Regions from separate parts of the Nocardioides sp. Root151 genome, predicted to be linked through region 1. Evidence: riboswitches for the same ligand, from Rfam matches in the RefSeq annotation. Region 1 holds a riboswitch; the other holds the start of a gene.
What was found. Region 1 has a riboswitch for cyclic di-AMP ahead of ASD66_RS09485 (C40 family peptidase). Riboswitches for the same ligand answer to the same signal wherever they lie in the genome.
Positions count from the first base shown of each region.

Region 2: linked by a shared signal. The riboswitch ahead of ASD66_RS21485 (C40 family peptidase) and the one ahead of ASD66_RS09485 (C40 family peptidase) in region 1 are both predicted to bind cyclic di-AMP.

Region 1 is NZ_LMGG01000004.1:192,599-207,311, forward strand. It holds gene ASD66_RS09430 (heme-copper oxidase subunit III) at 60-707, opposite strand; gene ASD66_RS09435 (cytochrome c oxidase assembly protein) at 773-1,750, shown strand; gene ASD66_RS09440 (response regulator transcription factor) at 1,761-2,171, shown strand; gene trpD (anthranilate phosphoribosyltransferase) at 2,168-3,202, shown strand; gene ASD66_RS09450 (OsmC family protein) at 3,251-3,760, shown strand; gene ASD66_RS09455 (YgjV family protein) at 3,765-4,385, opposite strand; gene ASD66_RS09460 (Lrp/AsnC family transcriptional regulator) at 4,451-4,729, opposite strand; gene ASD66_RS09465 (DEDD exonuclease domain-containing protein) at 4,789-6,570, opposite strand; gene ASD66_RS09470 (hypothetical protein) at 6,662-6,922, shown strand; gene ASD66_RS09475 (NYN domain-containing protein) at 6,926-8,230, shown strand; gene ASD66_RS09480 (hypothetical protein) at 8,376-8,582, shown strand; cyclic di-AMP (ydaO/yuaA leader) riboswitch at 8,789-8,965, shown strand; gene ASD66_RS09485 (C40 family peptidase) at 8,977-9,972, shown strand; gene ASD66_RS09490 (hypothetical protein) at 10,029-11,216, shown strand; gene ASD66_RS09495 (M48 family metallopeptidase) at 11,213-12,475, shown strand; gene ASD66_RS09500 (AMP-dependent synthetase/ligase) at 12,552-14,339, opposite strand; gene ASD66_RS09505 (SRPBCC family protein) at 14,463-14,713, shown strand, end outside.
Region 2 is NZ_LMGG01000007.1:829,952-844,664, forward strand. It holds gene ASD66_RS21455 (amidohydrolase family protein) at 1-383, shown strand, start outside; RNA gene ssrA (transfer-messenger RNA) at 424-794, shown strand; gene ASD66_RS21460 (M15 family metallopeptidase) at 978-2,360, shown strand; gene ASD66_RS21465 (hypothetical protein) at 2,392-2,643, shown strand; gene ASD66_RS25450 (putative transporter small subunit) at 2,666-2,797, opposite strand; gene ASD66_RS21470 (sodium:solute symporter family protein) at 2,810-4,507, opposite strand; gene ASD66_RS21475 (HIT family protein) at 4,727-5,134, shown strand; gene ASD66_RS21480 (SDR family NAD(P)-dependent oxidoreductase) at 5,208-5,969, shown strand; cyclic di-AMP (ydaO/yuaA leader) riboswitch at 6,047-6,242, shown strand; gene ASD66_RS21485 (C40 family peptidase) at 6,248-6,766, shown strand; gene ASD66_RS21490 (DUF3048 domain-containing protein) at 6,870-7,889, shown strand; gene ASD66_RS21495 (TetR/AcrR family transcriptional regulator) at 7,932-8,648, opposite strand; gene ASD66_RS21500 (hypothetical protein) at 8,779-9,309, shown strand; gene ASD66_RS21505 (YqgE/AlgH family protein) at 9,432-9,986, shown strand; gene ASD66_RS21510 (DUF3039 domain-containing protein) at 10,021-10,266, shown strand; gene ASD66_RS21515 (DEAD/DEAH box helicase) at 10,302-12,062, shown strand; gene ASD66_RS21520 (IclR family transcriptional regulator) at 12,179-12,814, shown strand; gene ASD66_RS21525 (Lrp/AsnC family transcriptional regulator) at 12,936-13,409, opposite strand; gene hppD (4-hydroxyphenylpyruvate dioxygenase) at 13,490-14,707, shown strand.

The sequences.
Region 1 (14,713 bases):
GGTTGAGTGGGCGATTGAGAAGACGCACGTTCAGTCCCTAGGTCCTAGATCTTTCGGGCTTACTTGATCAGATAGATGGTCGCGAACAGCGCGATCCAGACGACGTCGACGAAGTGCCAGTAGTAGGACACGACGATCGCGCTCACCGCCTGCTCGTGGGTGAACTTGCGCGCGAGGTAGGTCCGTCCGAGGACGAACAGGAAGGCGATGAGGCCGCCGGTCACGTGGATGCCGTGGAAGCCGGTGGTCAGGTAGAAGACCGTGCCGTAGGCGTTGGCCGGGATGGTGAGGCCCTCGTGGATGAGCTCGGCGTACTCGGTGGCCTGACCACCGATGAAGACGGCGCCCATGATGAACGTGAGGATGAACCACTCCCGCAGGCCCCAGCCCTTCACGTTGAAGACAGAGCCCGTGCGCCCGACCTGGCCGCGCTCGGCGGCGAAGACGCCCAGCTGGCAGGTCACCGACGAGAGCACCAGGATCGTGGTGTTCGCCGAGGAGAACGGGATGTTCAGGAGCTCCGTCTCGCTCGCCCACAGGGCAGAGCTCTGGGCCCTGATCGTGAAGTAGCACGCGAACAGCGCAGCAAAGAACATCAGCTCACTGGAGAGCCAGATGATCGTGCCTACGCTGACCATGCTGGGACGGTCATGATGCCCGTGAAGACGGGACGCCGGAATCGCAGTTGCAGTCGCCACGGGCCTCATTATGTCTGTACCGCGGCCGGAGGGCACCCCGACCCCCTGATCTTGGGCGTCATAAAGTTCACACCGTGGACTTTCCCCGTGTGATCGCGCCTTTCACGGCCGGTGTCGACCTCCCCGAATTCACTTTCGGGCGTGTCTTCACCGCCTGGACCCTGGACCCGTTGCTCTTCATCGGAGCAGTCTGGGTGACCGGGCTCTACCTGACCGGAGTCGTGGTGCTGAGGCGCCGTGGCGACCACTGGCCGATCGGGCGGACGCTGGCCTTCGTGGTGGCCGGCATGGGCGGCTTCCTCTTCGTGACCGCCTCGGGGGTGTCGACGTACGACACGACGCTGCTGAGCGTGCACATGGTGCAGCACATGATCCTGTCGATGTGGGTGCCGTTGTTCCTGGCGCTGGGCGCTCCGGTGACGCTCGCCCTGCGCACCCTGCCCGGCACGTCGAGCAGGGGTCCTCGCGGGTGGCTGCTGATCGCCCTGCACTCGCGGGTGGCGGCGGTGCTCGCCTTCCCGCCGCTGGCCTTCGCGCTCTACGTGCTCTCGCCGTGGGCGCTCTACTTCTCCGGTTGGTACGACGCCTCGCTGAGCTCGACGTACGTCCACGAGATCATGCACGTGCACCTGGTGACGGTGGGTGCCCTGTTCTTCTGGCCGCTGCTCGGCATCGATCCGGTCCCGGGACGCGTGGGCTACCCGTTCCGCCTGCTGCTGATCGTCCTGACACTGCCGTTCCACGCGTTCCTCGGGATCACGATCATGGACCAGCAGTCGATGATCGGCGGCGACCACTACCGGGAGCTCCGCGAGGGCCCGATGGGCTCCTGGCTCCCGTCCATCGCCTCCGACCAGCACCTGGCCGGCGGCATCCTCTGGGCCTCGGGTGACCTGATCGGGTTGATCTTCTTCGGGGTGCTGTTCACCCAGTGGGTGCGCGCGTCGATCGCCGAGGCGAGGCGCGAGGACCGCCGGCTGGACCGCGAGGAGGCCCGGGCCGAGAACGCGTCGAAACCACCTCGCGAGACCACCGGCACCGACGCCGGATAGCATCGACACCGTGACCGACACCACTGCGCCCCCGCTCCAGATCCTGGTCTACAGCGACGACGTCAACATCAGGCAGCAGGTGATCCTCGCCCTCGGCCGCCGTCCGCACCCCGACCTGCCCGAGTTCGAGTACGTCGAGGTCGCCACCGAGCCCGTCGTGATCCAGCACATGGACGCCGGCAACGTCGACCTCGCGATCCTCGACGGCGAGGCGGTCCCGGCGGGCGGCATGGGCATCGCCAAGCAGCTCAAGGACGAGATCTACGAGTGCCCGCCCGTGCTGGTGCTGACCGGTCGGCCGCAGGACGCCTGGCTGGCCACGTGGTCGCGGGCAGAGGCCGCCGTGTCGCACCCGATCGACCCGATCCAGCTCGCCGAATCCGTGATCGGGCTGCTCCGCTCACGGGTGCCGGCCACGTGAGCGCCCTGACCTGGCCCGACGTACTCACCACGGCGATCGGTCGCACGGACCTGTCCGCCGAGCAGACCCGCTGGGCCATGGGCGAGATCCTCTCCGGGTCGGCCACGCCGTCGCAGATCGCCGCCTTCGCGGTCGCGCTGCGCACCAAGGGCGAGACCGTCGAGGAGGTCACCGGACTGGTCGACGCGATGTTCGAGAAGGCCACGCCACTGAAGATCCCCGGTCGCAGCGTCGACATCGTGGGCACCGGTGGTGACCGTTCCTTCTCGGTGAACATCTCGTCGATGTCGGCGATCGTCGCGGCCGGCGCAGGTGCCCTGGTGGTCAAGCACGGCAACCGGTCGGCCTCGTCGAAGTCGGGTTCCGCCGACGTGCTCGAAGCAATGGGGGTCCGACTCGACCTCGCACCGGACGCCGTCGCCGAGGTCGCGGCCAAGGCCGGGATCACCTTCTGCTTCGCGCCGATCTTCCACTCGGCCCTGCGCCACGCCGGCGTGCCGCGCAAGGAGCTCGGCATCGCCACGTTCTTCAACATCCTCGGTCCGTTGTCCAACCCGGCCCAGCCGGCGGCCGCGGCCATCGGCTGCGCCTTTCCCGACATGCCACCGGTGCTGGCCGGTGTCTTCGCCCACCGTGGCGTCGACGCCCTGGTCTTCCGAGGCGACGACGGGCTCGACGAGCTGACCACGACGACGACGTCCTCCGTCTGGGCCGTGCGCAACGGGTCGATCGAGCAGTCCAGCATCGATCCCCGAGAGCTGGGCATTCCGCTGGCCACCGCCGAGGACCTCCGGGGCGGCGACACCGCGCACAACGCCGACGTCATTCGCCGGGTCCTCGACGGAGAGCCCGGACCGGTCCGGGACGCCGTCGTGCTCAACGCGGGTGCGGCCCTCGCGGTGCACGCGGGCGAGACCGACGACGTCGCCGCGGGCGTGGCGGCCGGCATGGAGCGGGCCCGTGCGGCGATCGACAGCGGTGCCGCCAAGGCTGCCCTGGCCCGCTGGGTCAGCGCCTGCGCCGAGGCCTGATCCCGACGCTTCTCCACTCCGGGGGCTGTTCCGTGCTCCCATGGACGCATGGATGCCGAGGAACTGCGAGCCGCGCAGGCGCCGCTCAAGGCGCGCTACCGCACGAACCCGTCCGACGCCGTCACCCCCGTGTCGGCCGTCGCTGACTACCGGGACGACGGGGTCACCTGCACCGTCGAGGGATTCGCCGGGCCGGTCCGGGCCGGCCTGCACCCGGCCACCGGTGGCACCGGCGACGACGCCTGCAGTGGCGACCTGTTGCTCCAGGCCCTTCTTGCGTGTGCCGGAGTGACGCTCCGTGCCGTCGCGACGGCGTACGGCGTGGAGATTGCCGGCGCCCACCTGCGGGTGGACGGCACCTTCGACGCCCGGGGCACCCTCGGCCTCGACCGCGACGCACCCGTCGGGGTCTGCGACGTCGTGGTGGTCGCCGAGCTGGAGACCAGCGCCGACGACGCGCTCCTCGCGAAGCTGGCCGCGGCCACCGAGCGCTACTGCGTCGTGGGTCGCAGCCTGACCACGCCGCCGACGTTCGTCGTACGTCGGGCCGGGGAGTGACCGGCTACACGTCGAGCGCGTACGACGAGCCGTCGTGGGTGAAGCCGAGCCTGTCGTAGTAGGGGCCGACCATGGTGGGAGAGGTGACCACGCGCCGGATGCCGTGGTCGCGGAGCAGGCTGCTGCTGCGCCACACGAACCGGCCGGGCGAGAAGTCGCGGAATCGCGGCGTCACGTAGTCGAGTCGCACGTGGGCGGTGCCGGCGTCGACGGCCAGCACCACGACTCCGACGGTCTCCTGGCCCTTCTGGACGAGGAAGACGGTGTCGTCCGACGCAGGAGCGTCGAAGTCCGGCTGGAATCTCACGATGTCGGCCCGGTTGCCGCGCAGCACGTGGGCGACGTACGCGTCGTCGGGCCGGACCTCGAGCACCTCGAAGACTGTGGCGTCGTCACGCGCCGAGACCAGCCTCACGATGAACCAGAGGTTGATCACGCTGAGCACGATGTTCATGGCGAGCATCGGCCAGATCTCCAGGAGCCCGTTGAACACGGCCAGGACGAGACAGGCGACCAGGTTGAGCACCCGGAAGCGCAGCACGCGGGCCTGCATCAGGGAGAAGACCAGCAGTGTGCTGCCACCCCACCCGAGGATGTCGAGCCAGTGGTCGGAGAGCCAGTCCATGGGCGAAGGCTAGCGGCGTCCTCGGGTCGGCGTTGGGGAGATGCTGCTGGCCGCAGCCGCTGCGGTCAGTCCAGGCCGAGGGAGAACGCGGACTCGAGGTCGTGCTGGGAGTAGGCACGGAACGCGATGTGCGTCTCGGTGGCGGTGACCCCGTCGACCTTGTTGAGGCGATCGGCGACGACGTCGGCGACGTCGTCGTGGTTCTTCACGCGCACCAGGGCGATCAGGTCGATCTCCCCGGTGACCGAGTAGACCTCGCTGACCCCTTCGAGGGCGGCGATCGACTCGGCGACCTCGGGGATGCGGGAGACGTCGGCGTGGACGAAGACGATGGCGGTGATCACACGGTCAACGGTAGCGGGTGACCCGGACGGGCGTGGACCGACTCAGGGTGGATGCGGGGTCACCGGGCGGGCTGGTGGACGGTCGTGATGTCGCGGCGGTCGTCGAAGGGCACGAGGGACAACCGCGACTGGTTCACCGCGTCGTGCAGGGCGAGGTGGCGGCGCGCACCACGCAGCGGGCAGGTCCATTCGCCGTCGACGTCGACCAGGCGGATGCCGTCGGACTCGAGCCAGGTGAGCACCTTCTCGGACTCCTCGGCCGAGGCGGCGGGCACCGGGCCGGGTGCGTCGGCGACGGCCTCGGCGGAGGCCTTCAGGTCGGCGACGAACTGGTGGGCGTCGGTGCCGGCGGGGATCACGCCGGCGGCCGCCAGGCGCCCGTGGCGCACCACGTGCACCGACCAGCGACCGTTGTCCTCGCGGCGGGCCGCGACCACCTCGGTGCACCGGGACAGGGCGGAGAGCCGCTGGGTGCGGGCCGCGGCGCGGAGGAACGAGGCCAACCGGTCGCGGTGCACCCCGGCCTCCTCGAAGCGCTCGTCGTCGGCGAGCTGGGCCATGCGTTGGTTGATCGTCTCGACGACCTCGTCGGGGTCGTGGAGCAGTGTGTCGCGCAGCCTGCTGACCACGGCGGCGTACGCCGACTCGTCGGTGCTGCCGTCGCAGGGCGCGAGGCAACGGTCCATCTCGGCCAGCACACAGGGGGAGCGGGTCGGGGTGGCGCCGAGCCGGTCGGTGCACTGGCGGATCGGGAAGGCCTCGTGCAGGGCGGCCAACGAGCGCTCGGCGGTCTGCCGCGACGAGAAGGGTCCGAGGTAGTCGGCGTCGTCGTCGAGCACCTTGCGGACCAGGGACAGCCTCGGCCACGTTTCGCGAGTGAGCTTGAGGAAGTGCACCTTCTCGGGAAAGCGCGAGCGGCGGTTGTAGGTCGGCTTGTGCTCGGCGATCAGGCGCAGCTCGCGGACCTGGGCCTCGAGCACGGTGGCGCACTCGATGCCGGTGACCTTGGTGGCGAGCCGCACCATCTCACCCATGCGCGAGCGGGTCTCGGAGGCCGTGAAGTAGGAACGCACACGGGTGCGCAGGTCGCGGGACGTGCCGATGTAGAGGACCCGGTCGCTGGCGTCGCGGAAGAGGTAGACGCCCGGTGCATGGGGGAGCCGCTCGGCGAGGTGGCGCTTCTTGCGTTGCGCCGAGCTGACCCGGGAGGAGAAGGTCTGGAGCTCTTCGAGGGTGTGCACGCCGAGGGCGCCCAGGCGCTCCATCAGCCCGTGGAGCACGTCGACGGTCGCGCGGGCGTCGGAGAGTGCCCGGTGGTTGGGCGTGGTGTCGGCGTTGAACAGCACCGCCAGGGAGGAGAGCTTGCAGTTGGGGGCGTCGTCCCGGGTGATCACCCGGCGGGCCAGCTTGGCGGTGTCGAGCACCTCGAAGCGCGGCCACGGGCGTTGTTGCTGCTCGGCGAAGTGCTTGAGGAACCCGACGTCGAAGGGTGCGTTGTGGGCCACCAGCACGCAGCCGGCGGCGAACTCGAGGAACGCAGGCAGCGCGGACTCGATCGGGGGAGCGTCGGCGACCATCGAGTTGGTGATGCCGGTCAGCACGGCGATGAAGGGCGGGATGGTGTCGTGGGGGTTCACCAGGGTCTGGAACTCGCCGAGGATCTCGCCGCCGCGCACCTTGACCGCGCCGATCTCGGTGATCATCGAACCCGCCGCCGCCGAACCCCCGGTGGTCTCGAGGTCGACCACGCAGAAGGTGATGTCGCGGAGGGGTCGGCCGAGCTCGTCGAAACTGCGTTGCACCTCCCATCGGGAAGGCGCACCCTGAACCGCATTGCTCATGTCCCCGACGCTAGATGTGGGCACCGACAATCCCGGCAGGGCGCGCCCCATAGGCTGGGGATGTTCGTCAAGCAACCCTGAAGGAGCCCCCGTGACCGCACAGATTCCCGACACGACCAACCGTTGGCGGTGTGGTGGGTGCGGCAACCTGACGCGCTTCGACGTGACCCGCACACGCCGTACGGCGGAGTACTGGCACTTCGACCTGTCCGGGGAGCCGGTCGTCGAGAGCACCGAGGTGAAGGCCGAGACCGTCGAGTCGGTGTCCTGCCGCTGGTGCGGTCGCGACGACGCGATCGAGCTGATCGACCGCAACGAGGCGGCCGTGTCCGAGGACCCGGCCAAGGACTGACCCATGGCGACGGGCGCAGCGGAGCGGACCGGCGGGCAGATGCCCGAGCCGGTGCGCGCCCGCGTGCTCTCCCTCGCCGCCGACGCCCTGCCGAAGGTGAGCGAGCTGCCGGCCTCCCTGCGCAAGGTCGCGTCCTTCGCCCCCAACCGCCGGGCCCGGCTCGGCGGCACCCAGATCGCGGCGGCCCTCGAGACCGACGACGACTTCCGCGGCCACCTCTCCACCCAGGTCGCGGCCACCCAGCCCGACCTCGCGGAGGCGATCGGCGACGGTGTCGCCCCCGAGGCGGCTGACCCGGTGGAGCTGGCGGCGTTCCTGTGGCTCCTGCGTCCGGAGGGGTGGGAGGCTTCGTACGCCGACGCGTGTGCGCGCATCGGCACCGGTGAGGCCACCGTCGACACTGCCCAGCTCGAGCGGCTCCAGGCGAAGGTCGACCAGGCCGAGGGGCGCATCAAGCAGCTCAAGGCCGAGCACAAGGACCAGGTCGCCGAGCTCAAGACCGAGAACGCGTCCCTGCGTCGCAAGCTGGGGGAGGCCCGGGCCTCCGGACGCTCGACCAGCGCCGATGCCGAGAAGGCGATCGTGCTGGCCGAGGAGGTGCGACTCAAGGCGGAGGCCGGCCTGGCCAGTGCCGAGTCCGAGTCCCGACGCCTGCGCGCCCAGGTCGAAGAGCTCCAGGCCACGTTGTCGGCCGCCCGCCGCGAGGTGCGCACCGACAAGGACGCCGCCACCCTCCGTGCCCGGGTCCTGCTCGACACCTTGCTCGATGCCGGCCAGGGACTGCGCCGCGAGCTGGCCCTGCCGACCGTCACCGGCTCTCCGGCGGACGCCGTCGAGGCCGACCTCGCGCTCGCCGGCACGCGTACGCCGAGCGCGGCCGGCTCGCTGGGCCCGTCCAGCCCGGCGCTGCTCGAACAGTTCCTCGCCATGCCCCGGGCGCGGCTGATCATCGACGGCTACAACGTCAGCAAGACGGCCTGGCCCGACTCGACGCTCGAGGCCCAGCGGATCCGCCTCCTCAACGGGCTCGCGCCGTTGATCGCGCGCACCGGGGTCGACACCACCGTCGTGTTCGACGCGGCAGCGCAGTCCTCGCGCGGCCCGGTCAACGCGCCCCGCGGCGTCAAGGTGCTCTTCAGTCCCGAGGGCGTCATCGCCGACGACGTCATCCGCGACCTCGTCGCGGCCGAGCCACAGGGACGGGTCGTGGTGGTCGTCTCCTCCGACCGGGAGATCGCCGGCGACGTACGCCGGTCCGGTGCCAAGCCGATGGCCTCGTCGGCGCTCGTGGCCCTCCTCGCCCGCTGAGCCCCGAGACCGCCCCGCGGTCGGGCCGACCGGCCCGCTGCCCGGTGTGTGGTCCGGCGGTCCCGGACCGTTGTCGGTGGTCACTGCCAGAGTGCGTCACAGCCGGGAACTTCCCCTCCCGGACCGATGAGAGACGAGGACACCCATGACCTTGCGAATCGACTGTGACAGCTGCGAAGTCCGCGGCCTGGCCTGCCACGACTGTGTGGTGACCGTGCTGCTCGGGCCGCCGCCCGAGCTGGCGTTCGACGACGACGAGCAGCGGGCCCTCGACGTGCTCGCCGACTCGGGCCTGGTGCCGCCGCTGCGCATGGTGACGCCGCTGGCCGGTCCTGAGGTCGAGTCCGCCTGAGCCCGCCTCCCGCCCGGCCTGCCCCGGCCGAGCCGACAGCTCCCACGCTGCCTCGCGTGGGGCTGGTGTGACGCATGACACGTCACGGCGCGCCGCCGTGGCATGAAACACCCCGCGACATCCGCTCCGAGGGTTTGCCGCGGAGTGCAACCACGTCTAATCTTGCTGCTTCAGGTGCCCGTACCAGTTGGTCAAACAGGACCGGCTCGGGTGCCACGCCGAATTCGATGCCGCGGACGGGGAAGTCCGAGGCGGAGAAACCGGGGACCCACGTATCCCTGGGGTGAATCACACGCAAGGCGGAGCGATCCGTGGAGCGTGTGTAGGGCTTCTTTGTGCCCGAACCCGTCAGCTCACCCGGTAGGCGTCGACAAAGAGGGAGTACGTCCGCTACATGCACCACGGACGGAAGCGCATTCTTGCTGGCCTGGCCAGCAGCGCCATTGCAGTCATCGGCATCACCGCCATCCCCGCAGCGCCGGGCAACGCCGAGCCTGACATCGACGATGTCAAGGCCCGCGTCGACAAGCTCTACCACCAGGCAGAGCAGGCCTCCGAGCGCTCCAACGACGCAAAGCTCAAGCTCGACGACCTCGAGGCCGACCTCGCCGCCCTGAAGGCCGACGAGAAGAAGCAGCAGGCCAAGGTCGACTCGATGACCAGCACGGTCAGCGACGCCGTGGCCGCGCAGTACGAAGGCCAGGACATCTCGACGACCGGCCAGTTGGTGCTCTCCAACAGCCCCGACGAGTTCCTCTCCGACCTCAACACGGTCTCGAACTACAACGACGTGCAGGCCGACACGGTCGCGGACTACACCCGTGAGACCGACTCCCTGGAGATCCGCCGCGAGGCGACCCAGGAGCGCGCCGACGAGCTCGCCGACGCCCAGGCCGACCTCGAGGAGAACAAGGACGAGGCCGACGCCAAGCTCGCCGAGGCCAAGGAGCTGCTCGGCAAGCTCGAGGAAGAGGAGCGGGCCCGGCTCGACACCGAGGCCAGCCGCGGCACCACGCGTCTGCCCACCAACGTGCCGGCCTCCGGCCGTGCCGCCGCTGCGGTGAACTACGCGATGGCCCAGGTCGGCGACGCCTACGTCTACGGCGCAGCCGGTCCGAGCGCGTTCGACTGCTCCGGCCTGACCATGATGGCGTGGGCGCAGGCCGGGGTCGGCCTGCCGCACTCCTCGAGCGCCCAGATGGGCTCCGGCACGAGCGTCTCCTCGGGCGACCTGCAGCCCGGCGACCTGGTGTTCTACTACAGCCCGGTCAGCCACGTCGGCATGTACATCGGCAACGGCATGATCGTGCACGCGGCCAACCCGGGCAGCGGCGTCACCACCGCCGGGGTCTTCTCCATGCCGTACTCCGGCGCAGTCCGCCCGGGCTGATCGGCACCACCCTGAACGACAGCTCAGCATCGAAGGCCGGTCGCCCACTCTGGTGGGTGGCCGGCCTTTCGCTTGCCCTTGTGGCGGGCGTGCTCGCCTTCTGGCTCCGCCAGGACGACGACGCCGGGACGCCGCGGGTCCTGGACTCACCGTCGGCCCGCCAGGACCTCGCCGCCGCGGCGCTGGCGGACCTGCAGACGGCGGTCGGCGCGCGCGACCGGGCGCGACTCCACCCCGACGCCGGCGAGCTGGCCGAGACCGCGGTCGACAACGCCGAGAAGCTCCGCGTCGCCGGCTTCACGGTCCGCTACGTCGACGAGGATGCCGCCCTCACCGCCACGCTCCCGGACGGACAGTGGGCCGCCGCGGTGGACACCACCTGGCGCTTCGCCGGCTACGACCCACGTGAGGCCCACGCCGAGGTCACGTTCGTCTTCGCGCGCGAGGGCGACCACGCGGTGCTGGTCGACGTCGGTGGCGGCGGTCGTCGTACGCCCCTGTGGCTGGCCACCGCGCTCAACGTAAGCCGCACTCCGCAGGCGCTCGTGATGGCAGCGGGGGACCAGCCCGTCAACCGGTTCGCGCGGCAGGCCAGGGTGGCGGTGCGTGCGGTCGGGGAGGTCCTCCCGCCGTGGCGCCAGAAGCTCGTGATGGTGGTGCCGGAGTCCGACGAGCAGCTCGACGGGGTGCTGGCCGCCGACCCCGGGGAGTACGCCGAGATCGCCGCGGTGACCACCACGGTCGACGGGTCGCTCTCTCCGTCGGCGCCGGTGCACGTCTTCGTGAACCCGGAGGTCTTCTCGGGGCTACGACGCAACGGTGCCCAGGTGGTCACCACCCACGAGCTCGTGCACGTGGCCACGGGCGCCGCGACCGCGTCGAACACGCCGCTGTGGCTGCTCGAGGGCTTCGCCGACTACGTGGCGCTGCGCGACGCCACCCTGCCCCTGTCGGTCACCGCGGGCCAGGTCCTGGCGCAGGTACGCCGGGACGGGGCGCCCCGGCACCTGCCGGCGGGCAACGAGTTCGACACGCACACCACCCACCTCGGGGCGTCGTACGAGGCCGCGTGGCTGGCCTGTCGGCTGCTGGCGCAGACTGGTTCCGAGCAGGACCTGCTGAGGCTGTACGACGAGGTGTCGGACGGCGCACCGGTGGGCGCTGCACTCCAGCAGGTCTACGGATTCGGCGAGAAGGAACTGGTGCAACGGTGGCGCAGGGAGCTCGAGAGACTGGCACGGTGATCGCGGGGGAGCAGCGGACCGGCCTCGTGACCCGTCGCCAGCTGTGGGTGCTGACCCTGGGCGGGGCGTTGCTCTTCGTGCTGGTCGCGGCCGTGCTCGTGCCGTGGCAGCCGGTCCCGGGAGGCGCTCCCGATCCCGTTCCGGCCACCGACGTGCTCACGAGGGCACAGCTGGAGCGCGGTGAGGAGTTCGCGCGCCTGTCGCGCATCCTGAGCTGGTCGTCGCTCGCCGTCTCGCTCGTGGTCTCGTGCGTGCTCGGCTTCACCCGGCTCGGCACCCGGCTCCTGGGCCGTCGGTCCTGGCCGTGGCCGGTCACGGTCGTCGGGCTCACCGCTGCCGTGCTCGTCATCGGACGGCTGGCGACGCTGCCCTTCGCGGTGGCCCTGCGCGACCACCGTGTGGACTACGGGCTCACCACGCAGGGGCTGGGCGGCTGGGCGCTCGACCAGGTCAAGGGGCTCGGCCTCGCGATCGTGTTCACCTCGATCGCCCTGCTCGTGCTCTTCGGCTGCGTCCGGCGCTGGCGCACCTGGTGGCCCGCCGTCGTGGCCGGCATCTACGTCGTCCTCCTCCTGGGCGGTTCGTTCCTCTACCCCGTGGTGGTCGAGCCTGTGTTCAACGACTTCTCGTCGATGCCCGACGGGCCCATGCGCCAGGAGATCCTGGCCCTGGCCGACCAGGAGGGTGTCGCGGTCGACGACGTGCTGGTCGCCGACGCCTCGCGTCGTACGACGACCCTGAACGCCTATGTCTCCGGCTTCGGCGGCACCCGGCGCGTGGTGGTCTACGACAACCTGGTCGACCACCAGCCCGACGAGCAGGTGCTCTCGGTGGTGGCCCACGAGCTCGCCCACGCCAAGCACGACGACGTGCTGGTCGGCACCGCGCTCGGTGCCTTCGGCGCACTGGTCGGGGTGGGCCTGCTCGGACTGATCATGGGCCGACCGGGCCTGCGCAGGCGGGCCGGCGTCGAGGGACTGGCCGACCCCCGCGCCGTGGCGACCGTGCTGGCGCTGCTGGCGTTGGCGACCTTCTTCGTCAGCCCGGTCGAGAACACGATCAGTCGCAGGATCGAGATGCGCGCCGACGTGGACGCACTCGCGGTGACCCCGGCCTCGGCCATGGTGGACCTGCAACGCGAGCTGTGCCTGGGCGCGGTGTGCGACCCGACGCCACCGGCGTGGTCGCAGTTCTGGTTCGGCAGCCACCCCACGGCCCTGGAGCGCGTCGCGGTGGCCCGCAAGATCGGCGAGAAGTGACCCGCCTGAAGTGACCCGCCTGAAATGAACGCGGTGCCCCCGACCTGTCGGCCGGAGGCACCGCGAAGGATGTGGATCAGTGGCCGTAGAGCGCGGCCACGTCGGCGCGGTGCTCGCGCATGACGACGTTGCGCTTCAGCTTGAGCGACGGCGTGAGCTGGCCGTCCTCCTCGGTCCAGTCCATCGGCAGGATGGTGAACTTGCGGATCGACTCGGCCTTGGAGACGGCGTTGTTGGCGTCGTCGACCGCTGACTGAACTGCGGCGCGGAGGTCCTCGTCGTCGACCAGGTCGGCGATCGACCCGCTCTTGCCGTTCTCGAGCGCCCAGTGCGGGAAGGACTCCGGGTCGATGGTGACCAGCGCGCCGATGAAGGGCTCCCCGTCGCCGACCACGATGCACTGGCTGATCAGGGCGTGGGCGCGCAGGCGGTCCTCGAGCACGGCCGGGGCGACGTTCTTGCCGCCGGCGGTCACCAGGATCTCCTTCTTGCGGCCGGTGATGCGGACGAAGCCCTCGTCGTCGAGCTCTCCCACGTCACCGGTGTGGAACCAGCCGTCGGTCAGCGCCTCGGAGGTGGCCTGCTCGTTGTCCCAGTAACCGGCGAAGACCTGGCCGCCCTTGAAGAGCAGCTCGCCGTCGTCGGCGATGCGGGCGGACGTGCCACCGAGCGGGCGTCCCACGGTGCCGACCTTCTGGGCGTCGGGCAGGTTCACGGTCAGCGCCGCCGTGGTCTCGGTCAGGCCGTAGCCCTCGAGGATCACCAGGCCGATGCCGCGGTAGAAGTGGCCCAGGCGCTCACCGAGTGGTGCGCCACCGGAGACGGCGTACAGGCATTCGCCGCCGAGGGCGTTGCGGAGCTTGCCGTAGACGAGCCGGTCGAAGAGTGCGTGCTGGGCGCGGATCCGGAGGGGCACCCGACCGCCGTCCTGCGCGCGGGACCAGGCGATCGCCGTGTCGGCGGCACGCTGGAAGATCTTGCCCTTGCCGTCGGCCGACGCCTTCTGCGACGCGGTGTTGAAGACCTTCTCGAACACGCGGGGCACGGCGAGGATGAACGTCGGCTTGAACACGCCGAGGTCGTCCACGAGGTTCTTGATGTCGGCCGAGTGGCCCATGCGGACCCGTGCCTTGACGCAACCGACCTGGATGATCCGGGCGAACACGTGGGCCAGCGGCAGGAACAGCAGCGTCGAGCCGTTCTCGTCCTTGAAGAGCCGGTCGAGCTCGTGCACCGCGGAACCCAGCTCGAACATGAAGTTGCCGTGGGTGAGCATGCAGCCCTTGGGGCGGCCGGTCGTCCCGGACGTGTAGATCAGGGTGGCCAGGTCGAGGGGCGTGGTCGCGCTCCGGCGCTTCTCCAGGGTCTCGTCGTCGATGTCGGCGCCCAGGCTGGTGAGTACGTCGACGGCGTTGTCGTCGATCGTCCACACGTGGTTGAGCTCGGGCAGGTTGCCGCGCAGGGCGGAGACCTTGGCCAGGTGGTCGGCGCCCTCGGCGATGACGGCCTTGGTGCCGGAGTTCTCCAGGATCCAGGCGATCTGGTCGGCGGAGGAGGTCTCGTAGATCGGCACGGTCGCGGCACCGGCGAACCAGATGGCGTAGTCGAGGAGGGTCCACTCGTAGCGGGTCTTGGAGAGGATCGCGACGCGGTCACCGGCCTCGATGCCGGCGGCGATGAGTCCCTTGGCCACACCGGTGACCTCGGTGTGGAACTGGGCGGCGGTGACGTCGACCCAACCGTCGCCGGTCCGGCGACTGAACACGACCGAGTCGGCGTGGTCACGCGCATTGGTGACGACGTCGTCGGTCACGTTGCCAGTCGCGGGAATCTCCACGGTCAACGGCGTGGCGAACTCTCGCATGCCGGCCTCCTTCTGCACTGCATGGGAACGGTGTACGCCCGCACGTTACCGGCCATCCACGTACCGCGGGTATCCGGTAGGCTCGCGTGACTCGACACCGCCCATCTCCAAGGGGAAACACCGATGGCCGAACAGACCACGTCCTCCATCGTCATCGACGCCGAGGCGGCGTCCGTGATGGAGGTGATCGCCGACTTCCCGGCGTACCCCGCGTGGGCGAAGGGTGTGAAGACCGCCGACGTGCTCGGCACCTTCGACGACGGGCGTGCCACGCAGGTCTTCTTCGAGCTCGACGTCTCGCCGATCAAGGACGAGTACACCCTCGCCTACACCTGGCATGGCGACCGTGAGGTCACCTGGACCCTGGTCGAGGG
Region 2 (14,713 bases), on a different contig from region 1:
CCGGTCCGGTCGAGGAGCTCCTGCGGCGGCACCCCGACCTCGCCCTGGTGATGGCCCACATGGGCGCACCGGAGTACGCCGAGTTCCTCTCCATGGCCGAGCGCTACGACAACGTGCGTCTCGACACGACCATGGCGTTCACCGAGTTCTTCGAGGAGATGGGCGGCCGCTACCCGCCCGGGCTGCTGCCGCGGCTCGCGGACCTGGCCGACAAGGTGCTGCTCGGCTCCGACTTCCCCAACATCCCCTACCCCTACGCGCACCAGGTCGACGCGCTCGAGCGACTCGGAGAGCGACACCCCGGGCTGGGGGACGACTGGTTGCGCAGGGTGCTGTGGCACAACGCCGCGGAGCTCATCGACGCAAACCCCATTGGGGAATGAACCGCACAGTCGATATGGTTGTGGGTAGTACAACTCAAGAGGGGCTGATCGGTTTCGACTTGGGACGTTAGTTCCAGGGGAAGCGGGTCGAGAAGCCAGCGTCATCTCGTAAACGATCGCTGGAAAACCATAGTTGCCAACTCAAACCGCAACGACTTCGCTCTCGCTGCCTGAGCAGTGATCGAAGGGTCAGACCGGGCATCTGCCTTCGTCCCGGAGCCTGACCTCATCTAGAAGGCTTGCTGATCAATCCGTGTCATGGCGGTTGATCGGGACTTTTCCGTGACTGGGCCTGTCGGCGACGTGTCTGTGCGAGCGCCGGGGCCGAGAAAAGCGACAACACGGACTGCACCCGGAGAAGACCTGGTTCGGCGCTCGAGGACGCGGGTTCGATTCCCGCCAGCTCCACCGTTCACCTCTTGACACCCACAACGTGGTGGATCGCAGGCACCAAGTGCCCGTGATCCACCACGTTGTGCATTTCTTTTGCCCATCGACGCAACGCATCGCCGTCGAGTTACGTCTGGAGCAGTGAGGGGTCGTCCACAATGGTCGGGCCCATCACACTCGGCTTCGCCTGACACGGGGAGATCCATGCGCATCGCCAGAATCGTCGTCCTGCTCGGGATGGTCGTCGGACTGTTCTCGCTGCCGGCCATGGCCTCCGCGGACGAGGCCGCCCTGGTCGCCACCACGACCACCCTCGCCGGGCCGGCCCGTTACGAGGGCCAGACCGTCGCGCTCGACGTGGCGGTCAAGGCCACCGGCGGCGCTCCGGTCGAGACCGGAGCGGTCACCGTCGATCGCCGGATCGGCGGGGTGTGGCAGCCGGTCGCGAACGCCGTGACAGGTGCCGACGGCCACGTCACCGTGCCGGCGACGATGAGCCGCACCGTCGCCGACAACGTCTTCCGGGCCCGCTACGCCGGTGACGCGACGTACGCAGCCTCCGCCTCGGCTGCCCGCACCATCACGTTGCTGCGCCGGGACAGCCGGATGGGCTTCTCCGCTCCGTTGCGGGTGGTGGACGAGACGTACGCCGCCTTCAAGGTGCTGTGGCGCACGCCCGGCGGCGTACCGATCCGCGGTTCGGTCCGCATCCAGCAGAAGGTCGGCACCCGCTGGGTGGCCCGCAAGACCGTCATCACCAACGCCGAAGGCAGGGGCGCCTGGAACTTCAAGGTCCGCACCGACAGCGCCTGGCGCGCGGTCGGGATCACCCGTTCGTGGGTGAAGGGTGCGATCAGCGGCACCCGCAAGGTCGACAACCGGCCGCCCGGCGTCCCGTTCACGATGCCCGCCGGCGCGCCGTACCCCCGGATCAAGCTCCCGGCCCAGCCACGGGCCACCCGCGCGGGCGCCGCGGTCACGATCAGCACCATCCCCGACGCCGTGTGGCGCCAGATGGTCGGCGTCACGTGGCACTCCGGCTGCCCGGTCGGGCGGTCCAGCCTGCGGCTGATCCGCGTCAACTACTGGGCGTACGACGGCTACCGCCGGCGCGGCGAGATCGTCGTGAACGCGCGCGTGGCCGGCAACGTCGGGGCGGCGTTCAAGGAGATGTACGACGGAAAGCACCCGATCCGGGCGATGTACCGCGTGGACCGGTTCGGCTGGAGTGACGCCGTGCGTGGCGGCGACGACCACAAGTCCATGGCGGCCGGCAACACCTCGGCGTTCAACTGCCGCAGCGTGGTCAACAACCCGGGGGTGCGCTCGCCGCACTCCTACGGCACCGCGGTCGACGTCAACACCTGGGAGAACCCCTACCGTTCGCGCACCGGGCTGGTGCCGAACTCGTGGTGGCAGTACCACCCGCACCCGCGGGTCTCGTGGCGCAGCTCGACCCACCCCGTCGTCCAGCTGATGCGCCGCCACAACCTGCGCTGGACCTACGGCAATGACGACACCCAGCACTTCGACGCCTACTCCTCGTCGGGCCGGATTGCTCCGCGTTGTGTGGGCGAATGTCACTGATCTGAGGCTTTTGTGGCACTAGATTCCTGCCATGATCGCGTTCCTGCTTGCTGGGCTCATCCTCGGAGTGCTCGCCCGCACGTTGGCCGGTGGCATCCGTGACCCCCAGGTCATGCTGACCGTTCCGGTGGGTGTCGCGGGTGCCGTCGTCGGCGGAGTCGGCGCCAACGTCCTGCGGGGCGAGGACTGGAACCACCTCGACGTGTGGGGCTTCGTCGCCGCCTGCGTGGTGGCGCTGATCGTCCTCGGCCTGCTCGAGGGCGGCGTGGGCCGCAAGCCTTGACCCCCGCGTCCGCGACCTCTCCTCAGATCAGGTCGCGGCCCTCGCGGCGAGCCTCACGCCATTCCTTGATGAAGCCGGACGTGATCACGAAGAGCACGATGCCGGAGAGCAACGGCCAGACGAGCACGTAGACGGTCATGAGAATGCTGTGCATGGTTCCTCCTGGTCAGTGGGTCGGGTCGAGGTCGTCGTCGCGACGCGCTGCCGGTACGGCGCCGACGGCGGTGTCCGAGTCGTCGAAGTCGCCGACCACCTTGTCGATCTCGGCGAAGTCGAACTCCACGTCGGAGGATCGCGACATCGCCCAGCAGACGATGGTGCTGACGGCGTACGCCACGAGTGAGCCGCTCAGGGTGGCGTAGTCGCGCAGGAAACCGATCACGAACGGCGCCGACACGATGGCCGCCACCACTCCGACGCCCATGGCCGGGCGGAGTCCGAAGAAGCCGAAGCACATCAGGCCCAGGACGACACCGACGCCGACCACGGAAAGGACCTCGACCCCCAGTCCGAAGGCCCCGGTCAACGGAATCCACTCGAACCTCACCGGCAGGAACACCGCCAGGGCGACGAGGACCGACGTGGTGAACGCCGTGTTGGTGACCTTGTTCCAGTAGAAGCTGGCGATCACCGGGAACACCAACGCACCCCACAGGGCACCCACGAAGACGAGCAGGTCGAGGATGTCGAGCTGGAAGCTGGCGAAGATCACACCGAGTGCGGTGGCGAGCACCATGGTCACCCGACCGATCAGGAGCATCACCTTGGGGTTGGCGCGGTCCTTGCCGGCCACGTTCTGTCCGTAGACGTCGGTCATCACGATCGAGGCCATTGCGGCCAGGTCGGAGTCGGCGGTCGAGGAGAGCGCGCCGATGATCATCAGGAAGAACACCGCGAGCAGCGCGGTGGGGAGGTACTCGGCTGCCATCTGCGGGATCAGGTTGTTGACGTTGCCACCGCTGGGCTCGAGACCCAGGTAGAGCGCGAGCACACCGAGCATGCCGACGCCGATCACCATCGAGCCGTAGCCGATGGTCGCGGTCACGAAGGTCGGCTTGATCAGGTCCTCACGGACGGCGAAGAGTCGCTGGGCGATGGTCTGGTTCCCGATCGCGTAGGCGAGTACCGCTGCGATGTAGGGGGCTCCCTGGTTGAGGAAGGCGTCGCTGGAGAAGAAGGTGCCCTGCTGCGGGGTCAGGTTGCTCGCGCCCGTCTCGAACATCGCCGGGAAGCCGGCGGCGAAGAAGATGAACGGCACGATGACGACAACGGCGCCGAGCATGCCCAGCACCTGCACGAAGTCGGTGAGCACCGAGGCGCGGAAGCCCGACCACAGGGTGTAGAGCAGGATCCCGAAGGCCACGATGATCACGCCCTGCGTGAAGTTGAATGGCGAGAGCAGCGAGATCAGCACGCCACCGGCGATGAAGTTCGACATCAGGCTGATCAGGCTGCCGACCAGGTTCGAGCCGGCGAGCAACAGTTGGCTGGAACGCCCGTGGCGCGCGTACATCACTTCGGCGAGGGTGTGGGCGCGCGGCGCGACGGAGCGGATCCGCTTCCCGAAGGGGTAGATGAACAGGATCATCAGCGCACCCCAGAGCCCGTAGTGGATGGGGCCCGAGATGCCGTAGGTGAATCCTGACGTTGCCGCGGCGTACATCGAGGCGGCCCAGATCCAGGTTGCGGTCATGCTGCCCGCGGAGATCCCGAACCCGATGTTGTTGCCGGCGGTCATGTAGCCGTCGGCGTTCTCCTGCTTCTTTCCGATTCTCAACGAGATCCAGAAGGTCCCTCCGTAGAAGAAGACCAGCAGGAAAATGATGAGGGGGATGCTGAACTGGGCCGATTCGAACCCGTCCATGTCGCCTCCTGTGTCGCTGTTCAGATGTGTGCCCGTGGGCAGCGTGTGCGCAGCCGCCGCGGCCCAGGCGAGAACACGACCGGCGCAGGCATGGATCGATCGAGATGAAAAACCGGTCCTGCTCGGCGACTGATCAGTTCGCGGAGGTCCGGCCCAGCCCCATGGCTGTAGATGGCAAGCACCGTAGCATCGGTGGAATCCGGAAGAAGGGGCGCCTCGATGTCCTGCACGTTCTGCGCGATCGTGGCGGGGGAGACCCCTGCCGAGGTCGTGCTCGAGACCAGCGACCTGCTCGCCTTCCTCGACCAGCGACCGGTGTTCAAGGGCCACATGCTGCTGGTGCCGAAGGAGCACGTCGTGACCCTGCCCGACCTGCCGGGCCGGTTGCGCGCCCCGTTCCTCGAGGCCGGACAGCGGCTGGCCACCGCGGTCGTCGAAGGACTCGGTGCCCAGGGCAGTTTCGTCGCGATCAACAACGTGGTCTCGCAGTCCGTGCCGCACCTGCACCTCCACGTCGTACCCCGCACCAAGGGTGACGGCCTGCGCGGCTTCTTCTGGCCGCGCACGAAGTACGCCGACGACGAGCCGGGGGAGTACGCCGAGAGGCTGCGCGAGGCCCTGTCCTAAGGTGGTCCCGACAACCTCGACCGCCAGTTCCGGCCGGTCGGGCATCACGCATTGACTAGTCACAGGAGTGGGCATGGGTCGGTTTGACGGACGGGTGGCAGTGGTCACCGGGGCCGCACGCGGCATCGGATTCGCCACCGCGAAGCGCTTCGCGGACGAGGGTGCGGCAGTCGCCATCATCGACCTCGACGAGGCCGCGGCCAGCGAGGCGGCCGGCAAGCTCGGCGAGGGCGTGAAGTCCGTCGGCATCGGCGCCGACGTCAGCAACGCCGAGTCCGTCGAGGCAGCGGTCGAGCGGGTCGTCACCGAGCTCGGCGGCATCCACATCCTGGTCAACAATGCCGGCATCACCCGTGACAACCTGCTGTTCAAGATGACCGAGCAGGACTGGGACCTGGTCATGGGCGTCCACCTCAAGGGTGCGTTCCTGATGACCAAGGCCGCGCAGAAGCACTTCGTGGAGCAGAAGTACGGCAAGATCGTGAACCTCTCGAGCGTCTCCGCGCTCGGCAACAGGGGCCAGGCGAACTACTCGGCGGCCAAGATGGGCGTGCAGGGCTTCACCCGCACCTTGGGCATCGAGCTCGGCCCGTTCGGCATCAACGCCAACGCCATCGCCCCCGGCTTCATCGCCACCGAGATGACCGACGCCACCGCCGCGCGGGTCAAGATGAGCGTCGAGGACTTCCGGGCCGCCGCTGCCGAGCAGAACCCGGTGCGCCGGGTCGGGTTCCCCGAGGACATCGCCGCCGCGGCCGCGTTCCTGGCCAGCGACGAGGCGTCGTACATCACCGGCCAGACGCTGTACGTCGACGGCGGCGCCAAACTGGGCTGACTTGGGGGTTTGTCACATTTCGGGGACTTCCGGGGGCGGTGGCGCTTACCCTCAAGGCGCACAACTTCACACACCGCTCCCGGACAACGCCGAGTCCTGCCCCGTTCAGGGAGCGTCCCGTGACCCGGACACAGGGGCAGGAGTGGGGGACCCACAGGTTCCACGCGAGGTCGGTCGAGAGGCCGTCCCGCTCGGGGTGAAGTCATCATGCGATGGCAGGACACTTTCCAGTCCCAACCCGACAGCTCACCTCACAGGCGTGGGAAAGGAAACCCTCCATGCCTGCCCTCTTCAGCGTGCGCAGACCGCGCACGACCGCCCGACTGCGCGCACTCCTGGTGCTGCCGCTGATGACCCTGTCGATGCTGGTGGCCGGCACCATGGCCGACGCTCCGAGCGCCGAGGCAGCGTCACTGACCCGCGCCGAGCGCGTGCAGATCGGCTACAACGTCGCCACCAACCAGATCGGCGACCCCTACCGCTACGGCGCCGCCGGGCCAGGGGCGTTCGACTGCTCCGGGCTGCTCTACTACAGCTACCGCAAGGCCGGCTTCGCGGGCATGCCGCGTACGTCGAGCGCGCAGTACGCCTTCGTCCGCCACATCGCCAAGCGGTACCTGCGCCGCGGCGACTTCGTGTTCTTCCACAACGGCGGCCGGGTCTACCATGCTGCGGTCTTCGTGGGGCGCAAGGACGGCAAGGTCATCATCCTGAGCGCACCGCGAAGCGGCACCCGGGTCCGTCGCGAGCTCGCGTGGACCACCTCGTTCTACGCCGGCACCCTGCGTGGCCGGTGATCAGGGACACCTGAGTCCCACGAGGGCGCGCCTCCCCGGAATCCGGGAGCCGCGCCCTCACACTTTGAAACTGAATCAATGTTGTAGACGATCGGAGAATTTCGTGCGCCGTGTCCACCCCTCCCTGACTACCGGCCTTGCTGCCGCCCTGGCGCTGAGCCTCACGCTCACCGCCTGCGGAGGAGATGACAAGGACGACAAGGACGCCAAGGATCCGAAGGGCACCGCCAATGCCGAGGTCCTCGAGAGCACCTGGCCGCTCACCGGCGAGAAGGTCTCGGGTGACGCGTCCTCGAGCAAGAAGCACCCGGTCTACGTCGTCAAGATCGACAACACCGGCAGCAGCGCGCCCCAGATCGGTCTCGGCTCGGCCGACATGGTCGTGGAGGAGCTGGTCGAGGGCGGCAGCACGCGCCTGGCGTCGTTCTTCTACTCCAAGGTCCCCGACAACGTCGGCCCGGTGCGCTCGATGCGTGCCTCCGACATCGGCATCGTGTCGCCGGTCGACGGCGAGATGGTGACCAGCGGTGCGGCCGGTGTCACCATCAGCCGGATCACCCAGGCGGGCATCAAGTTCCACCAGGAGGGTGCCACCGGTTTCTACCGCGACTCCGGACGCTCCGCGCCGTACAACCTGTTCGTCGACCTGGCCAAGCTCGCCAAGGAAGGGTCGAAGGGCGAGGAGAAGCGGCCCGACGACTACCTGCCGTGGGGCGAGGAGAAGGACCTGCCCAAGGGTCAGCCCGCCACGTCGGTCGCCGCGTCGTTCTCCGCCGGCCACACCACGAACTGGGCGTTCGAGGGCGGCAAATACCACAACCAGAACACCAACGCCGCCGACGGTGACGAGTTCCTGGCCGACACCGTGCTCGTGCTCAAGGTGCAGGTCGGCGACGCCGGCTACACCGACCCGGCAGGCAACTTCGTGCCCGAGACCAAGTTCCACGGCAAGGGCGAGGCGGTCGTGTTCCACAAGGGCAAGGCCGTGCGCGGCACGTGGAGCAAGAACAAGGCCGAGAGCGCGCTGACCCTGAAGACGAAGGCGGGCGACCTGAAGATTCCCGCCGGTCACGTCTGGATCGAGCTGGTCCCGACCGATGGTGGCAACGTCACCTTCAAGTAGGCACAGCCCTTCGGCGCCCTGGTCGAGCGGCCCCTTCGGGGGTCACTCCGCCAGGGCGCTGCTGCTTCCGGTGACCGGGTCGACGAACTCGACGCCCTGGTCGACCAGGGAGCGCAGGCCCATCAGCATGAACCCGATCGCGGCCTCGACCCGGGCACTGGCCTCCTCGGGGTCCTCGGCGGCCGCGACTCCTTCGCCGGCGCTGCTCAGGGCGCCGAAGAAGATGCGGCTGAAGGTGTCGATCATCGGCTGCTCGAGGTCCCAGGGGCCCGCGGAGAGCACGTTGTTGACCACGTCGAGCACGATCGCGAACGACGAGCGCTCCTCCTGCTCGCGGAAGCGCTCGTAGCCCAGGATGGCGGGTCCCTCCTGGATCACCACCCGGCGGTACGTCGGGTCCTGGACCACCGAGAGGAACGCGCGCAGGCCCTCCGCGGCCTTCTCCCACGGGTCCTTCACGCCCTTGACCGCCTTGGAGATGCTGGCCGCGGCCTCCGCCTCGATGCGCTCGAAGACCGCCTCGAAGACCGCCTGCTTGCCGCTGTAGTGGTGGTAGAGCGCGCCCTTGGTGACCTTGGCCTCGGCCACGATGGCGTCCAGGGACGTGCCGCCGTAGCCGTGCTCGGTGAACAGCTCGCTGGCCGCCTCGACCAGGGCCCGCTTGGTGCTGGAGGAGTACTGCTGGCGCCTGGTGGCGCCGGGCAGGTCCGGAAGGGTCGGGAGGCTCGGGATCAGACGCTTCGCTGCGGACTTGCTCATCTGCTCAGCATAGGGCGGCGCGACCGGGACCCTGTGGCCGAGGTCACGGCGTGGTCGGTTTGCGTGCCGAAGGTCGGTTACATACTCTTGGTACGTACCGCCGGTACGTGAAAACGAAAGGAGCTTGACCATGACCTGGGAAGCCTTTCACCACCGTGGGGACGTCCTCCACCGTGTGTTCGACGAAGTACGTGTGCGCCGCGACGGTGTCCTCCCGATGGACCTGCCGGGCGTTGCCGAGACCTTCCGTGACGAGCTCGACCTGCTGGGCGCACTCCAGCTCCGCTGGTCGAGCCGCCTGAGCGGCAAGATCGAGCGCGAGCTCTCCAACCAGCCGATGGACCTCGAGGCAGCCGTGATCGCCGCCTGGCGTGCCACGGCCGACGAACTGCCCGGGATCCGCGAGATCCAGGACCACTACCGCTCCGAGCCGGTCGACACGGCGATGTCGCAGGCGATGGCCAAAGCCGCCGCCAAGGAGCGTCAGCTCCTCGCCGTGATGGCCGGACGCGTCTCCGCCCTGGAGGTGGACGAGCACGGCGCCCGCGTGGGTGCCGCGATCGAGGCCGCCGCCCGCGACGGCTACCAGCTGCCCGAACCCGACCCGACTCCCGGGAACGTCCGTTTCCTGGACCGGATCAGGGCGGCGCTCGCGGCCTGACGGCCGCCCCCTGACAGACAGACCCCGGTGTCGACGCACCCGCGGACCTCCCTTCCGCATCTCCCTCCCTCCCCGCGTCGGCCCGGGGCCTGTCTTCATTTCGGCTTGTCTACATTGGGGGCATGGACCCGAGAGCCGGAATGTTGCTGGTGGCCAGCCCCGAGCTGCTCGACCCGAACTTCGCCGACTCCGTGGTGCTGCTCATCGACGCCGATGGCGACGGCGCACTGGGCGTCGTACTCAACCGGCCGTCCATGGTGATGATCGGCGACGTCCTCTCTCCTTGGGCTGATGTGGCGAGCGATCCCGGCGTCCTCTTCTCGGGCGGGCCGGTCGGTGCCGACGGCGCACTTGCTGTCGCCCAGCTCGCCGATGCCGACGACGAGCCCGTCGGGTTCCGCGGGTCCTTCGCCGACATCGGCCTGATCGACCTCGACTCGCCGGTGGAGCTCATCGAGGGCAGCGTGGCCGAGCTCAGGGTCTTCGCCGGGTACGCCGGCTGGGGCGCCTCCCAGCTCGAGGCCGAGATCGCCGAGGGCAGCTGGTACGTCGTACCGGCGCTGGCCTCCGACCTGTTCCGGGAGGACACCACGACCCTGCGCCGCGACGTGCTGCGACGACAGCCCGGAGCCATGGCGTGGGTCTCAACACGTCCGGTCGACCCCTTGCTGAACTGAGTTCTGATCTACAGTGGTGGGCGTGAGCAACCCGATCGGATTCAGCCAGACAGACGTTCTCGAGGACCGTCGCACGGTCCCGACCGACGAGGGTGACCACGAGCGGTTCTCGCACTATGCGCCGAAGGACAAGGTCATGGAGGCCATGGTCATGGGCACGCCGGTCACTGCGCTGTGCGGCAAGACCTGGGTGCCCAGCCGGTCGCCGGAGAAGTTCCCGGTCTGCCCCGAGTGCAAGGAGATCTGGGAGAGCCTGCCCCACGGCGGGGATTCCGAGTGACGGGACGGCCCCCCGAGGCCGTCCCACCCGCAGCACTGACTCCGGCCTGGCCGGAGCGTGCCGCATGGGGGACCGCCCAGTCGCTGCGTGCCTGGCAGTCGGCGGCACTCGAGAAGTACTTCTCGGCCTCTCCACGTGACTTCCTCGCAGTGGCCACGCCCGGCGCCGGCAAGACCACGTTCGCGCTGACCGTGGCCGCCGAGCTGTTGGGCCGACGCGTCATCGACCGGATCACGATCATCGCGCCGACCGAGCACCTCAAGACCCAGTGGGCCGAGGCGGCCGCGCGGGCCGGCATCCCGATCGACCCGAACTACTCGGCCGGTCAGGGCAAGACCTCCCAGGACTACGTCGGCATCGCGCTGACCTACGCCGGTGTCGCGGTGAACCCGCTGGCCCACCGGATCCGCACCGAGCGGTTCAAGACGCTGGTCATCCTCGACGAGGTGCACCACGCCGGGGACGCGCTCTCGTGGGGTGACGGCGTACGCGAGGCGTTCGAGCCGGCGCACCGCCGCCTGGCCCTGACCGGTACGCCGTTCCGGTCCGACACGAACCCGATCCCGTTCGTCACCTACGTGCCCGCTCCCGAGCTGGGTCCGGGCGCGATGGTGTCGGTGGCCGACTACACCTACGGCTACGGGCAGGCGCTGGCCGACCACGTCGTCCGGCCGGTGCTGTTCATGGCCTACTCCGGCGAGATGCAGTGGCGCACCCGCGCGGGCGACGAGATCTCCGCCCGGCTGGGAGAGCCGCTCACCAAGGACCAGAACGCCCAGGCGCTGCGCACCGCGCTCGACCCGCAGGGGTCCTGGATGCCCTCGGTGCTCCAGGCCGCCGACCGGCGGCTCTCGGAGGTACGCCGCCACGTGCCTGACGCCGGCGGCCTCGTGATCGCCAACGACCAGGACTCCGCCCGCGCCTACGCCAAGCTGCTCAAGGCGATCAGCGGCGAGGCGCCGACCGTCGTACTCTCCGACGAGAAGGCTGCGTCGAAGAAGATCTCCACGTTCACCGACTCCGAGGACCGCTGGATGGTCGCGGTGCGGATGGTCTCCGAAGGTGTCGACGTGCCGCGCCTGGCGGTCGGCGTCTACGCGACGATGATCTCCACCCCGCTGTTCTTCGCCCAGGCCGTCGGCCGCTTCGTGCGTGCCCGCCGCCGCGGTGAGACCGCTTCGGTGTTCCTGCCCTCGGCGCCCAACCTGCTGGTGCACGCCTCCGAGATGGAGGTCGAGCGCGACCACGTGCTGGGCCGCAAGGTCACCGACGAGGACGACATGTTCGCCGCCGAGGAAGACCTGATGAACCAGGCCAACGCCGCCGAGTCGGCCTCGGGTGACGAGGCGCTCGGCCCGTGGGAGGCGCTCGGCTCGCAGGCCACCTTCGACCGGGTGCTCTACGACGGCGGTGAGTTCGGCCATGAGGGCGAGGTCAGCGTCGGCTCCGAGGAGGAGATGGACTTCCTCGGCATCCCGGGGCTGCTCGAGCCCGACCAGGTGCGCGACCTGCTGCGCACCCGGCAGTCCGAGCGGGCCGCGAAGACGAAGAAGCCGAAGCCGGCCGAGGGCGACAGCATCGCCCAGGTCTCGACGCACGAGCAGCTGGCGATCCTGCGCCGCGAGCTCAACGGGCTCGTGGCCGCGTGGTTCCACCGCACCGGTCAGCCGCACGGCGTCACGCATGCGGCACTGCGCAAGGAGACCGGCGGACCGGCTGCGGCCGTCGCGACGGCCGACGTCTTGCACAAGAGGATCGACACGTTGCGCGAGTGGGCCGTCCGCAAGTCGTCCTGATGGCGTGGACTCGTGTCTCGACACGCCGGTCGCGGCTTCGTTCCTCAGCCGCGCGGCTGCTCGACGCGCCTCGCCACGCCGTGCACTCCACGGTCGTGCACGGCTAGGCTCAGCGCATGGCCACCGAGACTTCCCAGACCCTCGATCGTGGCCTCCACGTGCTCCGGGTCCTCTCGCAGAACCAGGCGGGACTCACCGTCACCGAGCTCGCTGCCAGGCTCGAGGTCAACCGCACCGTGGTCTACCGGTTGGTGGCCACCCTCGAGCAGCACGCGCTGGTCCGCCGTGACGCGCGCGGCCGGCTGCACGTCGGGCTCGGCGTACTGCACCTCGCCTCGGCAGTGCAGCCGGTGCTGCGCGACATCAGTGTCCCGGTGCTGCGTGAGCTCGCCGAGAGCACGGGCTGCACGGCCCACCTGACCGTCGCCGACGGCGAGGAGGCGCTGGCCCTGGCCGTGGTGGAACCGTCGTGGACCGACTTCCACGTCGCCTACCGGGTCGGTGCGCGCCACCCGCTCTCCCAGGGCGCCGCCGGCAAGGCGATCCTGCTCGGCCGCGAGACCGCGGCGCCGCGCTACGCCGTCACGGCGGGGGAGCTGCAGGCCGGCGCCAAGGGCATCGCCGCCGCCGTCCGCGGTGTCGACGGTCTCGAGGCCTCGGTCGGCATCGTCACCCTGGGCGCCCTCGACGTCGAGAAGGTCGGCCCGCGGGTCGCCGCTGCCGCTGCCGAGGTCGCCACCCGCCTCGCCTGACCAGCGCCAACCGTGGGTTCTTGATGCGCCAACCGTGGGTTCTTGCGCCTCGAACCGTGGGTTCTTGATGGCCCAGCGCAAGGATCCACGGCTCGGACATCAATGATCCACGGTTCGCGCATCAAGAATCCACGGTTCGGGTGAGGGGGAGGACGCGGAAGGGGATCTGCTCGGCCAGGGCGATGACCGTGGTGGAGCGGACGATCGCGGGGTCGGCCAGCACTCGGTCGATGACCCGCTGGAGGTCTGCGTTGGAGCGCGCCACCACGCGCACCCACATGTCGCCGGCCCCGGTGATCGTGTACGCCTCCAGCACCTCCGCGATCTGCTCCAGCTTGCGGGCCACGCTGTCGTGGCCGCCGAGGTCGATGTTGTCCTGGCGGATCTCGAGGGTCAGGAACGCGGTCACCGGGTAGCCGAGCGCCCCCGGGTCGAGGTCCGGCCCCCAGCCGGTGACCACCCCGCTCGAGGCCAATTTGTCGAGTCGCGCCTGCACGGTTCCGCGCGCGACGCCGAGCCGGCGAGAGGCCTCGAGTACGCCGACCCGCGGCTCCCGGGCGAAGAGATCGATCAATGTGGCATCGAGATTGTCCATCGCTACGCTCCTTCTGGACAACATGCACAGTGTTTCGACGTACTGTTGCACATCTTGTCGCTGATGGACAGGCTGAACCCATGACTACGACTGCTTCCACCGGCGGCGCGCTGACCGCCGACGAACTCAAGGCCGACCTCACCCTCGACCAGCTCAAGCAGCTCGTGGGTCTCGTCGAGTACGACGCGTCGAGCGACCCGTTCCCCGTGGTGGCCCAGGACGCCGTGTGCTTCGTGGTCGGGAACGCCACCCAGACCGCGACCTTCTACCAGCTCGCACTGGGCATGGAGCTCGAGGCCTACCGAGGCCCCGAGAACGGCTGCCGCGACTCGAAGTCCTACGTGCTGCGCTCCGGCTCGGCCCGCTTCGTGTTCACCGGCGGCGTCACGCCGGGCAGCCCGGTGCTCGAGCACCACCGCAAGCACGGCGACGGTGTGGTCGACCTCGCCATCGAGGTCACCGACGTCGACAAGTGCATCGAGCACGCGCGCGCCCAGGGCGCCACGGTCCTGGTCGAGCCGCACGACGAGACCGACGAGCACGGCACGGTGCGGCTCGCTGCCATCGCGACGTACGGCGAGACCCGGCACACGCTGATCGACCGCTCGAAGTACGACGGCCCGTACCTCCCCGGCTATGTGGCGCGGTCCACGACCGTGGCCCGTCGCGAGGGCCACCCGAAGCGACTCTTCCAGGCCATCGACCACTGCGTGGGCAACGTCGAGATCGGCCACATGGACGAGTGGGTGACGTTCTACAACAAGGTGCTGGGCTTCACGAACATGGCCGAGTTCATCGGTGACGACATCGCCACGGACTACTCGGCGCTGATGTCGAAGGTCGTGGCCAGCGGCAACCACCGGGTGAAGTTCCCGCTCAACGAGCCCGCGATCGCGAAGAAGAAGTCGCAGATCGACGAGTACCTCGAGTTCTACGACGGCGCCGGCTGCCAGCACATCGCGCTGGCCACCAACGACATCCTGCGCAGCGTCGACATCCTGCGCGACAACGGCATCCAGTTCCTCGACACCCCTGACTCCTACTACGACGACCCCGAGCTGCGCAGCCGGATCGGCGAGGTGCGGGTGCCGATCGAGGAGCTGAAGAAGCGCAAGATCCTGGTCGACCGCGACGAGGACGGCTACCTGCTCCAGATCTTCACCAAGCCGATGGGCGACCGCCCCACGGTGTTCTACGAATTCATCGAGCGGCACGGCTCGCTCGGCTTCGGCAAGGGCAACTTCAAGGCGCTGTTCGAGGCGATCGAGCGAGAGCAGGACGCCCGCGGCAACCTCTGACTCGGG